2 linked regions of the Priestia megaterium genome follow. The protein of the gene in region 2 interacts with the protein of the main gene of each other region in a pairwise test. Links are inferred from orthologs where the notes say so. Each region holds a gene or a part of one and is shown on either strand. Other genes may lie near its edges.

Region 1 (5,284 bases), 780 kb from region 2 along the record:
CTACTCTCTATATTATTGAACATAGATTCATTTTATATGTCAAGGAAAATTTCTTGAAAGCTTTTCTCCAGAACTATTGCATTCTCTTTAAGGCTGTGATAAATTAATATAGTATTTCTCAAAACAGAATTGAGTAGTTTTTTTGGTGTTAGGAGGGAAAATCATGGCACGCAAATGTGTAGTAACTGGTAGAAAAGCTCGTTCAGGTAACGCACGTTCTCACGCAATGAACGCTACTAAGCGTAAATGGGGTGCTAACGTTCAAAAAGTACGTATCTTAGTGAACGGTAAACCAAAACGTGTGTACGTTTCAGCTAGAGCCCTTAAGTCTGGTAAAGTTCAACGCGTTTAATCTTTATAATGAAAAAGCACCATATTTTATGGTGCTTCTTTTATTATTCCGGCGTTGTTAATCTTTTTTAAACGAATTAAGCATGACCTTTACGATCCCACCTAAAAACTTTGGAAGTTTGATTGTATAGAATTTCATACTGTCCCTCCTAACCGTCTCCACACTTTATCTCCTTTTAAAGAAAGCCCTATGTCCTGCTCTCATTTTCCATACTTCATCACAAGCAACGTTTATCATTGCTTCTTACCATCATTAATATGCCTTTTGTAAATGAAAAAGTACCTCTTTGTTGAATAAGTTCATTGCTAATACATAAAGTTGAGCCGAGTTCTACTTCATGCTTATTGAGCGGATATTTGAAACCTTCTAGCGTAAGCTCTTTTACACCGCCTGCAAAAGGAACGAATGAAATATAGTGAAACTCCTTTAAACGATCAACATGATAAGTGCCTGGTTCAAACAATTGAATGATATTTTGATTGTCAATCATTTGTACATTCGCTTTCTTTTTTAAGCCTTTGTACAGGAGCTGAATGCTTCCAAACATGTGGTCAAGTCTTCCACCTGTTGCTCCAAAGATACAAATACTGTCCGGTTTTTGCTCTATTGCCCACTCAAAAGCAAGTTCCAAATCAGTTGCATCTTTTTCCGCAGGATACAATTCAACATCTTGTAATGCTTCTCTCACTAGCTTAAGCTGCGCATTTGTAATGGAATCAAAATCTCCGAATGCTTTCACGGGCAAAATGTCTTGTTGAAGAAGCAGGAATACGCCCCGGTCTACTCCTACCCACTTTACATCATTTGATTGGTGCAGGAGTGGCATATGTTCATCCGGTCCCCCTGCTAGAATATGAATTTTCATTATGTATATGCTCCTTTTCTATTAAAAAATGAACGAAATAAATATGTTTTCTTTATCCTAAAAGAAAAAGCTGCTGTGTACAAGTTCTACCCGTTGTACACAGCAGCTTTTATTACTTACGCTTGAACAGTTGTGCGAATTTGGCTGATTGCGCCAGCTCGATCTTCTTGATTATAAATAGCTGAGCCAGCCACTAAGACATTTGCTCCTGCTTCTACACATTTTCTTGCTGTTTCTTCATTAATTCCTCCATCAACCTCTACTTCAATAGAAAGGTGACGGATTTCAATAAGCTGAGAGATTTGCTCAATTTTCGGCAGTACACTTGGAATGAAGTTTTGTCCTCCAAAGCCTGGGTTCACCGTCATTAATAAAATAAGATCGATATCTTCTAAGATATGCTTTACCACGTCAATTGGCGTTGCAGGATTTAAAGCAACGCCTGCTTTCATACCGTGCTCTTTGATTAATTGAATGGTGCGGTGCAAATGAGTACACGCTTCAGCATGTACCGTTAAAATATCAGCACCTGCCTTTGCAAACATTGGAACGTATTGATCTGGGTTTTCAATCATTAAATGCACATCTAATGGCAGTGTTGTGACAGGGCGTACAGCCTCAACGATAAGCGGTCCAATTGTAATATTAGGAACAAAATGGCCATCCATAACGTCTATATGGATGTAGTCTGCTCCACCTGCTTCAACTTCACGAATTTCTTCAGCAAGCTTTGAAAAATTGGCAGATAAAATGGAAGGTGCGATTTTTGTCATTTTTAATACCTCGGCTTTCTTTGCTTAATTTCCTCAATAAATTGCAAGTAATGTTCGTAGCGATAACTCGGAATTTCTTTTTGTTCGTATGCTTCTTTCACCGCACATTTTGGTTCTTTCACATGCAAACAACCTCGAAATTTACACTGTTCACTCAAACGCGACATTTCAGGAAAACAATCGGTCAACTCTTCTACTTCTAACGTTAAAAATTCCAGTGAGCTAAAGCCTGGCGTATCAGCTACTAAACCTTCACCAAACGAAATCAGTTCTACATGACGTGTTGTATGCTTTCCTCTTCCAAGTGACATTGAAATATCATTTGTCTTTAACTCAAGCTCTGGTTTAAGCGTATTTAGCAGTGAAGATTTACCTACACCTGACTGTCCAGCAATAACCGTTACGCGATCTTCAAATAACGGCTGAATTTGTTCCATGCCTTTTTCTGTGACTGTCGACGTTAAAATGACCTCATATCCTATTTTACGATATTCTTCGGCATATTGCTCGATTTCTTGCTTTTGTTGCTGTGATAAAAGATCTACTTTTGAAATACAAATAATAGGTTCAATATGATTAGACTCCACTAACACTAAAAATCGGTTAAGAAGCATTGTACTAAAATCAGGTTCAATCGCTGAAAAAACAAGCAGCGCCTGATCAACATTTGAAATTGGGGGACGAACTAATTCATTTTTACGTTCTTTAATTTCAAGTATATATCCTTCAAGCTTATTTTCCGCCTGAAATACTACATTGTCACCGACTAAAGGCGTTACCTTCTTTTTACGAAAAACACCTCGTCCTCGACATTGCGTTACTTGTCCGTCATGAAGAACATAATAAAATCCGCTAAGGGATTTAATAATTCTTCCTTCTGGCATAACCTCACTCCTATCACTCTGGATATTCAACGTCTTTTTCTTCAATAACTTCCCCGTCTCGGACAATTTTATAAGACGCTTTTTCATTTTCATCAACTAAAACATCGAATGATTCTTTTGTTGTTTCAGTAATCGTTAGTTCTTTAGCAGGAACCGACATATCGTTATCTGCATCTTCGATATAAATTTGTACTTTTTGCGGCTTTGGCTTTTCCTCTTCTGTTTCAGTGGCATCGCCTGTTTCCGTTGCGTCGCCTTGTTCCGTGCTTGCTTCGGTGTCAGCCTCTTCTTTATACGGAATGGTAACATCCACTGACACCGTTTGAGGAGCTTTTGGCTCTTTGCCCATTGAGACCGTAATGGTGAGCTTATCACCTTGCTCAATACTCTGCTCCGCTGCAGGCTTTTGAGACATCACAAGACCTTTTTCAACAGTGTCGGAATACGCTGTTTTTACGTCCACTTCAATATCTTCATCTGATGCATAATCTTTTACGCTTTTTTCCGTCCAGCCCGAGAAATCCTTTAATGCAATCTTCGGCGGACCTTTACTTACCCATAGAGTAACCGTTGTATCTTCCGGCACGACTTGTTCGGTTTCTTTAGGCGTCTGATCTGTAATATTGCCTTTTGGTTCTGTGCTTTCAACTTCGATGGATTGGATATCTTTATAATTCTGCTTTTCTAACAGACTTTTTACTTCCGTAAAGCTTCTTCCAATGTACCGGTTAAATCCTTCTTTTTTCTTTCCTGTACTTCGATAAATAATGACGTTAGAGCCTTCTTTGATCACGTCTCCCGCTTCTGGCATCGTTTTAACCACGTCGCCTTCTTCCACCTCATTATCAGATATATCTTTAGGATTCTTCACTTTAAAGCCTAAAGAAACTAAATCGGTTACAGCTGATTCATAATCTTGATTATGTAAATCAGGAACCTTTACGTCTTTTGGCAGTAATAAAGCCGGAATGAATGTAACGGCGGCTACGCTAGCAGCTGCCAGCAGCAAAAAAATTAAAACAAGCGTTACAATCAGCTTGCTTTTGCCTTTTTTCTTTTTCTTCTTTTTTTTCTTCGGCTTTACTTCTTCTTCTTCTTGTTCTTCGCGCTCTAAGTGAGGTGGTTTTCTCACAGGTACGTGCGTTTCTTCGGATTCAACAAAATCCTCCTTAATAACGGGAATGGCTTTTGTCACTTCTTCATCATCAGGCACCGTAAATCTTTGTTCATTATAACGATTTGGATGAACAGCAGACTGTAAATCCGCTTCGAGTTCTTCGACGGAACTGTATCGGTAAAATGGATCTTTAGTTGTTGCTTTTAATACAACATTCTCCACGCTTTGAGGGATAGATGGATTCCACCTTTTTGGAGAAGGTGTTTCTGTCTGTAAATGTTTTAATGCAATTGACACAGCCGATTCCCCAGAAAAAGGGACTCGACCCGTTAGCAATTCAAATAGGACGATGCCAAGCGAATAAATATCAGAACGCTTATTCGCAAGCCCTCCCCTTGCCTGTTCAGGAGATAAATAATGAACAGAGCCCAAAACAGAATTAGTATGCGTAATGGTTGTAGAACTTAGTGCTACGGCAATGCCGAAGTCAGTAACTTTAATGGTATCATCATGATCAATTAAAATATTTTGAGGCTTAATATCCCGGTGAATAATTCCGTACTGATGAGCATGGGCAATAGCTGATGTAATCTGCGTCATAATATGTATGGCTTTATCAAGAGATAATGGTGATTCTTGCAGAATGTATTGCTTTAATGTCATACCCGGTACATATTCCATGATGATATAGTAAATATCTTCTTCTTCTCCAACATCATAAATGCTGACAATATTAGGATGAGCAATACTCGTAGCAGATTGAGCTTCTCGATGGAAACGCTTTATAAACGCATCGTCACTTGCAAAGTCTAAACGAAGCACTTTAATTGCCACATCACGATCCAAAATCATGTCGCGACCTAAATAGACGTTTGCCATTCCGCCTCCACCAATTACTTGCAATACCTTATAACGGTCGTTTAGCCGTCTACCTATTAGCAACACTCTCACCCACTTTCAGATGTAAAGTCCACAATTGCAAGTGTAATATTGTCTTCTCCACCAAGCTCATTTGCTAATTGAATCAGGCTCGTACCCTTTTCGTGAAGTGATGAACTTGTTGATAACGTTTCGTTCAGCTTTTGTTCCGTTACCTTATTTGTCAGTCCATCTGAACATAATAATAATCGATCTTCTTTTTCCACTTCAATTGTTTTTACATCTAAACTAACATTTTCTTCGGTACCTAGTGCTCGCAATAAGATATTTTTTCGCGGATGATGTTCAGCATCTTCTTTTGTGATTTGACCATTTTTTACGAGTTCATTCACAAGAGAATGATCTTCTGTTACT
Region 2 (7,410 bases):
GTGCGTGGCATGTGTATCCTTTTTTCTCTAAAAAACGACCTAACATACGAACATCAGCAGAATTTCCGGTAAAACCGTGAAGTAATAAAACAGCCTTTTCGCCGCCTTCAAATGTAAATGGCTTTGGTTGTGCAATTTTCATATATCATTTAACTCCTTTTAGTTATAATATCTGCAGTCATAATAGAAAAAAACATGTATTTATGTGACGGTCATCACATAACAAGAGATGTGTCCGTCAACTTTTACGCTTTTATACTATATTTAGTACTTTTTTCTAAAGCTATATTATATCATTACTTAAAAATGAAATTAAAGTATTCAACACGCCCATTAAAAAAGCCACCTAATACATAAGTTGGTATACACCAAGTACGTATGCATTAGGTGGCAGTCTATCCAGTAACATATTAAAGTTTGAAATAAGATACAGCAAGTGTTAACGCAAAGAATAAGATAGATAACACTACTGTCAAACGGTGTAAAACTAAGTCAATTCCACGTGCTTTTTGTTTTCCAAATAACGTTTCAGCTCCACCGGAAATAGCTCCAGATAATCCAGTAGTTTTGCTTGATTGTAAAACGACCACAACAATCAATGCAATTGAAACAATCACTAGCAAAGTAATCAGCAATGTATGCACTAAGACACACCTCCTACACCAAGTAATAGTCAATCAGCGGGGTTTCTTCATCCCTTCTGATTGGCATTACCGGGGATAAAGTACGCGCACTACGCTAAGGTTAATTTATCATAAAAAACCCTCTCATACAAGTAATGACAGCGAAATACGCCGGATTTTAACATAAAAAAACGGATGACAATCGTCATCCGTTTTTTATGATTTCAACTTATTTTTTTAAGTTGTAGAAAGATTTAGCGCCATCGTATACAGCTAGAACACCTAGCTCGTCTTCGATGCGTAGTAATTGGTTGTATTTCGCAATACGGTCTGTACGGCTCATAGAACCAGTTTTGATTTGACCAGCATTTGTTGCAACAGCGATATCAGCGATTGTTGCATCTTCAGTTTCACCAGAACGGTGAGAAACTACTGCTGTGTAACCAGCACGTTTAGCCATTTCAATAGCTTCGAACGTTTCAGTTAATGTACCGATTTGGTTAACTTTGATAAGGATAGAGTTACCTACGCCTTGTTCGATACCTTGAGAAAGTTTTTTCGTGTTTGTTACGAATAAATCGTCACCAACAAGCTGTACTTTGCCGCCAATGCGCTCAGTTAATAGCTTGTGACCATCCCAGTCATTTTCGTCTAAACCGTCTTCGATTGAAACGATTGGGAATTCGTTAACTAACTGCTCGTAGAAATCTACCATTTCAGCAGAAGTTACGCCTGTACGACCTTCGCCTGCTAAGTCATATTTACCAGTTTCTTTGTTGAAGAATTCAGAAGAAGCAACGTCCATACCTAATTGGATGTCTTGACCAGCTTTGTAGCCAGCTTTTTCGATTGCTTCAACAATTACTTCTAATGCTTCACGGTTAGAACCAAGGTTTGGAGCGAATCCACCTTCGTCACCTACAGCTGTGTTTAAGCCTTTTGCAGATAAAACAGATTTTAACGCGTGGAATACTTCAGCACCCATACGGATTGCTTCTTTGAATGTAGGAGCTCCTACAGGTAAAATCATGAACTCTTGGAAGTCAACGTTGTTATCAGCATGAGAACCACCGTTGATGATGTTCATCATTGGAGTTGGTAATTGCTTCGCGTTGAATCCACCAAGGTAACGATATAATGGAAGACCTACGAAATCAGCTGCTGCGTGAGCTACTGCCATAGATACACCAAGGATAGCGTTAGCACCTAATTTACCTTTGTTTTCCGTACCATCTAGCTCAATCATAAGGCGGTCGATACCGATTTGATCAGTTGCGTCCATACCTACTAATTCAGGAGCGATAATTTCGTTTACGTTTTCTACTGCTTTTAATACACCTTTACCTAGGTAGCGAGATTTGTCACCATCGCGTAATTCTACTGCTTCGTGTTCACCAGTAGAAGCACCACTTGGTACGATTGCGCGTCCGAAAGCGCCTGATTCAGTATATACTTCTACTTCAACTGTTGGGTTACCGCGAGAATCTAATACTTCGCGTGCATAAATGTCAAGAATTGTTGGCATTTTAAAACTCTCCTTTATAATTAATTATTTAATTAATGTTTTACCTGTCATTTCTTTTGGCTGTGCTACATCTAGAAGAGTAAGCATTGTAGGAGCTAGATCCCCTAGAATACCGTCTTCACGAAGCTCTAAGCCTTGTTTTGTTACAATTACCGGAACAGGATTCGTTGTATGAGCCGTCATTGGATTACCTTCAAGTGTAATCACTTCATCAGCATTACCATGGTCTGCTGTGATAATTGCTGTACCGCCTTTAGCTAAAATTGCATCTACAATTTTGCCTAAGCACTCATCTACTGTTTCAATCGCTTTTACCGTTGGTTCTAACATACCTGAATGACCTACCATATCAGGGTTTGCAAAGTTTAATAAAATAGCGTCCTGCTTGTCGCCCTCGATTTCTGCAAGCAACGCGTCCGTCACTTCATAAGCACTCATCTCAGGTTTCAAGTCATATGTTGCTACTTTTGGTGAATCGATTAAGATACGTGTTTCACCAGGAAACTCTGCTTCACGTCCACCGCTCATAAAGAACGTTACGTGAGGATATTTTTCCGTTTCAGCAATACGAAGCTGCTTTAAGTTATTTTGAGATAATACTTCACCAAGCGTATTATCTAAGTTAATTGGCTTAAAGGCTACATATCCGTCAACTGTTTCGCTGAAGTGAGTTAGACATACAAAATGTAAGTTTTTCGGATGTTTCTCACCGCGATCAAATGAGCGGAAATCTTCGTTTGCGAACGTATTTGAAATTTGAATTGCGCGATCGGGACGGAAGTTGTAGAAAATGACTGCATCTTCGTCTTGAATTGTCGCAACTGGCGATCCGTCTTCCTTTGTAATAACAGAAGGTAAAACGAATTCGTCATAGATTCCATTTTCATATGAATCTTTTACGCACTCTTCAGCGCTTGTATATGATGGACCTTCACCGTACACCATTGCGCGGTATGATTTCTCTACGCGCTCCCAGCGTTTGTCGCGGTCCATTGAGTAGTAACGTCCTGAAAGTGTTGCAATTTCACCAACGCCGTACTCTTCAATTTTTTCATTAAGTTCTTTTAAATACGTTTCAGCAGATTGAGGTGCTACGTCACGACCATCTAAGAAGCCATGAATGTAGACTTTTTCTAAGCCTTCACTCTTAGCTAGACGCAATAATGCATAAAGATGTTCGATATGACTGTGTACACCGCCATCAGATAAAAGTCCGAAAAGATGAAGGTTTGTACCCTTTTCTTTTGCGTGCTTTACAGCTGCTACAAGCGTTTCGTTTTGTTCAAACTCGCCTTCACGAATTGCTACGTTTACACGAGTTAAGCTTTGGTACACAACTCGGCCTGCACCGATGTTTAAGTGACCTACTTCAGAGTTACCCATTTGGCCTTCCGGTAAGCCTACAGCTTCTCCAGACGCCTGAAGTGTAGCATGAGGATACTCGTTCCAGAAACGGTCGAAGTTTGGTTTTTTTGCATGTGTTACCGCATTACCTTTATCTTCATCGCGTAATGCAAAACCATCTAAGATGATTAATGCTACTGGCTTTTTACTCATTACTTACCAGCCTCCAAAAGCTGTAAGAAAGAATCTGCTTCTAAGCTTGCTCCACCTACTAAAGCTCCGTCAATGTCTGATTGAGACATATATTCTTTAATATTAGCAGGTTTTACGCTACCGCCGTATTGAATACGTACAGCATCTGCAACATCTTGAGAGAATTGTTCTGCAACAACGCTACGGATGTATGCACAAACTTCGTTTGCACCTTCAGCAGTTGAAGATTTACCTGTACCGATTGCCCAGATTGGCTCATATGCGATAACCGTTTGTTTTACTTGCTCATCAGTTAGACCAGCTAATGCTTTTTGTACTTGATTAGCTACAACTGTTTTTGTTTGGTCTTGTTCATACTCTTCGTTTGTTTCACCGCAGCAAACGATTGGTGTTAAACCGTGTTTGAATGCAGCAATTGTTTTTTGGTTTACTGTTTCGTCCGTTTCAGCAAACATTTCACGACGTTCAGAGTGTCCTAAAATTACGTAGTTCACACCTAGGTCTGCTAATGCAACAGGGCTCACTTCTCCAGTGAACGCACCGTTTTCTTCGAAGTGCATGTTTTGTGCACCAATTTTTAAGTCTGTGCCTTTAGTCGCTTCTACTAAACGATCTAAAAATAGTGCAGGTGCACATACTACTGAATCTACGCTTTCAGGAGATGGTACTGCTCCTTTTACTTCTTCAACAAAGCTAGTTGCTTCAGAAAGTACTTTGTTCATTTTCCAGTTTCCTGCAATAATTGGTTTACGCATGTGTAACACCGTCCTTTGTTTATTGTGGGTTTTCACTTCACGCGTTAGATGTCCAAGAGGGTGCTGTTAAAAGTGATTCGGTCCCTTTTATCTCTTGGTCATCCTTCTTCGCTGCTTGATAATTATTTATATTATCAGTCGTCAGGTCGGTCCTCCGTCTTACTGAAACATAAACTTACTTATCGTTTAGTGCAACTACGCCTGGAAGTTCTTTACCTTCCATAAACTCTAGTGACGCACCGCCACCTGTAGAAATATGGCTCATTTTATCAGCTAGGTTGAATTTTTCAACAGCTGCTGCAGAGTCTCCTCCGCCGATTACTGAATATGTGTCAGTTGCTTCTGCTAAAGCTTCAGCTACTGCTTTTGTTCCATTAGCAAATGCGTCTAATTCAAATACACCCATTGGTCCATTCCAAATAACTAACTTAGAGTTTTTGATTACGTCAGCATAGATTTCACGCGTTTTCGGTCCTGCGTCTAAGCCTTCCCAATCGCTTGGAATGTTTTCAATTGATACAACTTGAATATTAGCATCATTTGAGAAGTCATCTGCTACTACCACGTCCACTGGCATGTAGAAGTTTACTCCGTTTTTCTTAGCTTTTTCCATGAAAGATTTTGCAAGTTCAATCTTGTCTTCTTCAAGAAGTGATTTACCTACTTCATGGCCTAGTGCCTTAATAAATGTGTAAGAAAGTCCTCCACCGATGATTAAGTTATCTACTTTATCAAGTAAGTGGTCAATTACACCGATTTTGTCTTTAACTTTTGCTCCACCAACGATTGCAGTAAATGGACGTTCTGGGTTCGATAATGCTTTTGAAAGCACATCAAGCTCTTTTTCCATTAAGAAACCTGCTACTGCTGGAATGTGTTGAGCAATTCCTTCTGTTGAAGCATGCGCACGGTGAGCTGCACCGAATGCATCGTTTACGTATACATCTGCTAATTCAGCAAACGCTTTTGCTAATTCAGGATCGTTTTTCTCTTCGCCTGGGTAAAAACGTACGTTTTCAAGTACTAAAACATCGCCTTCGCTCATGCCGTCGATTGTTTTCTTTACTTCTTCACCAAAAGCTTCGTCAGCTTTTGCAACGTCTTTACCAAGAAGAGCTTGTAAACGTTCTGCAACAGCATTTAGACGTAATTCTTCAACAACTTCGCCTTTTGGACGTCCAAGATGGCTAGCTAAAATTACTTTTGCACCTTGTTCTACTAAATATTGAATAGTAGGAACAGCTGCACGAATACGAGTTTCGTCTGTTACTTTTCCGTCTTTCATTGGTACGTTAAAGTCTACGCGACAAAATACTCGCTTTCCTTTTACATCGATGTCTTTCAACGTTTTTTTGTTCATCGTTAAAAGGCCTCCTTAAGTATTTATGGTACTAAGCAAGTAGGCTTCTATGTAATCATCAATCCACAAACCAACGTACATTTCATTTTATATATTGGCGCCTTTCTATATAAAGTGAAACTCGAGTTAGCTGTTTATGACGCTTTTTCATGTAGAAGCCAATACATAAATCAAGGAAGAGGGGGTATGCCCCTCTCTTCCTTAGCAAGTCTTATTATAGTCGTTCTATTTTCAGATATCCAATAAAAAAGGAAAGTCTAGTCGATTTCTGTCTTATTGAATCAAATAGAAGCGAATTTTAAGTTATTCTTATAGTCCTTTAGCAGCGATGTATTGAGCAAGGTCTACTACACGGTTAGAATATCCGCTCTCGTTATCGTACCAAGAGATAACTTTAACCATGTTACCTTCCATTACCATTGTAGATAATGCATCGATTGTAGAAGAGTTGATGTTACCATTGTAGTCACCAGATACTAGTGGCTCTTCACTGTAACCAAGGATGCCTTTAAGATCGCCTTCAGCAGCTTCTTTAAGAGCGTTGTTTACATCTTCAACAGTTACTTCTTTATCAAGTTCAGCAACTAAGTCTACTAAAGAAACGTTTGGAGTTGGAACACGCATAGCTCCACCGTTTAATTTACCTTTTAATTCAGGTAATACTAGAGATACAGCTTTAGCAGCACCAGTTGAAGTTGGGATGATGTTTTCAGCAGCTGCACGAGCACGACGGTAATCTTTGTGTGGTAAGTCTAAGATTTGTTGGTCGTTTGTGTAAGAGTGAACTGTTGTCATCATTCCGCGTTTAAGACCGAACTTGTCGTTTAACACTTTAGCAAATGGCGCTAAGCAGTTAGTTGTACAAGAAGCATTTGAAATTACGTTGTGGTTAGCTGCATCGTATTTGTCTTCGTTAACACCCATTACGATTGTGATGTCTTCATCAGATGCTGGAGCAGAGATAATTACTTTTTTAGCTCCTGCTTCTAAGTGTTTTGCAGCGTCAGCGCGTTTTGTGAAGAATCCAGTAGATTCAACAACAACTTCTACGCCTTGTTTGCCCCAAGATAATTGAGCTGGGTCGCGTTCAGCAGAGATTTCGATTGTTTTACCGTTTACTACTAAGTTGCTACCATCTACTACTACTTCTGCATCTAATTTTCCGTGTACAGAATCATATTTTAAAAGGTGAGCAAGCATGTTAGCATCTGTTAAGTCGTTGATTGCTACTACTTCAACGTTATCATTTTTTAAAGCTGCGCGGAATACATTACGGCCGATACGACCAAATCCGTTAATACCAATTTTTACTGCCATGGGTATTTCCTCCTTGAATGTAAAAAGTATTTTTTATATGAGGGATTAATTAAAATCCCTTACTAACTCTTTTGCGGCGCCTTCATCTGTAATGAGAATCGAATCATGCGCTTGTTGCATAAACGCTTTAATTGCCTTTGCTTTTGATGAACCTCCTGCAACAGCGATAACACATTTATTGTTCTTTAAATCATCGAGTTGTATGCCAACTGTTTTAACTTTATGAACAACTTCGCCTTGATGATTAAAATAGTATCCAAATGCCTCACCTAC

Evidence for each region.
Region 1: the proteins of eno (region 2) and rpe interact in binary tests that used the Escherichia coli proteins (3 or more experiments, as listed by UniProt). The link is inferred for Priestia megaterium from one-to-one orthologs.

The regions. Positions count from the first base shown.
Region 1 is NZ_CP023317.1:4,002,365-4,007,648, forward strand. What follows is about bases 163-2,890. They hold rpe (ribulose-phosphate 3-epimerase), read right to left. Parts: upstream 1,991-2,890; coding sequence 1,334-1,990; downstream 163-1,333. Other genes in these bases: rpmB (50S ribosomal protein L28), read left to right, coding at 164-352; spoVM (stage V sporulation protein SpoVM), read right to left, coding at 410-490; CEQ83_RS20475 (thiamine diphosphokinase), read right to left, coding at 570-1,217; rsgA (ribosome small subunit-dependent GTPase A), read right to left, coding at 1,993-2,874; pknB (Stk1 family PASTA domain-containing Ser/Thr kinase), read right to left, coding at 2,888-2,890. Also shown: more of pknB, read right to left, coding at 2,891-4,933; CEQ83_RS20495 (Stp1/IreP family PP2C-type Ser/Thr phosphatase), read right to left, coding at 4,939-5,284. UniProt on the Escherichia coli protein: Catalyzes the reversible epimerization of D-ribulose 5-phosphate to D-xylulose 5-phosphate.
Region 2 is NZ_CP023317.1:4,779,849-4,787,258, forward strand. Bases 1-2,840 are described here. They hold eno (phosphopyruvate hydratase), read right to left. Parts: upstream 2,149-2,840; coding sequence 853-2,148; downstream 1-852. Other genes in these bases: CEQ83_RS24555 (alpha/beta hydrolase), read right to left, coding at 1-142; secG (preprotein translocase subunit SecG), read right to left, coding at 411-644; gpmI (2,3-bisphosphoglycerate-independent phosphoglycerate mutase), read right to left, coding at 2,173-2,840. In the rest of the region: more of gpmI, read right to left, coding at 2,841-3,705; tpiA (triose-phosphate isomerase), read right to left, coding at 3,705-4,460; CEQ83_RS24580 (phosphoglycerate kinase), read right to left, coding at 4,636-5,820; gap (type I glyceraldehyde-3-phosphate dehydrogenase), read right to left, coding at 6,130-7,137; CEQ83_RS24590 (sugar-binding transcriptional regulator), read right to left, coding at 7,183-7,410. UniProt on the Escherichia coli protein: Catalyzes the reversible conversion of 2-phosphoglycerate (2-PG) into phosphoenolpyruvate (PEP). It is essential for the degradation of carbohydrates via glycolysis.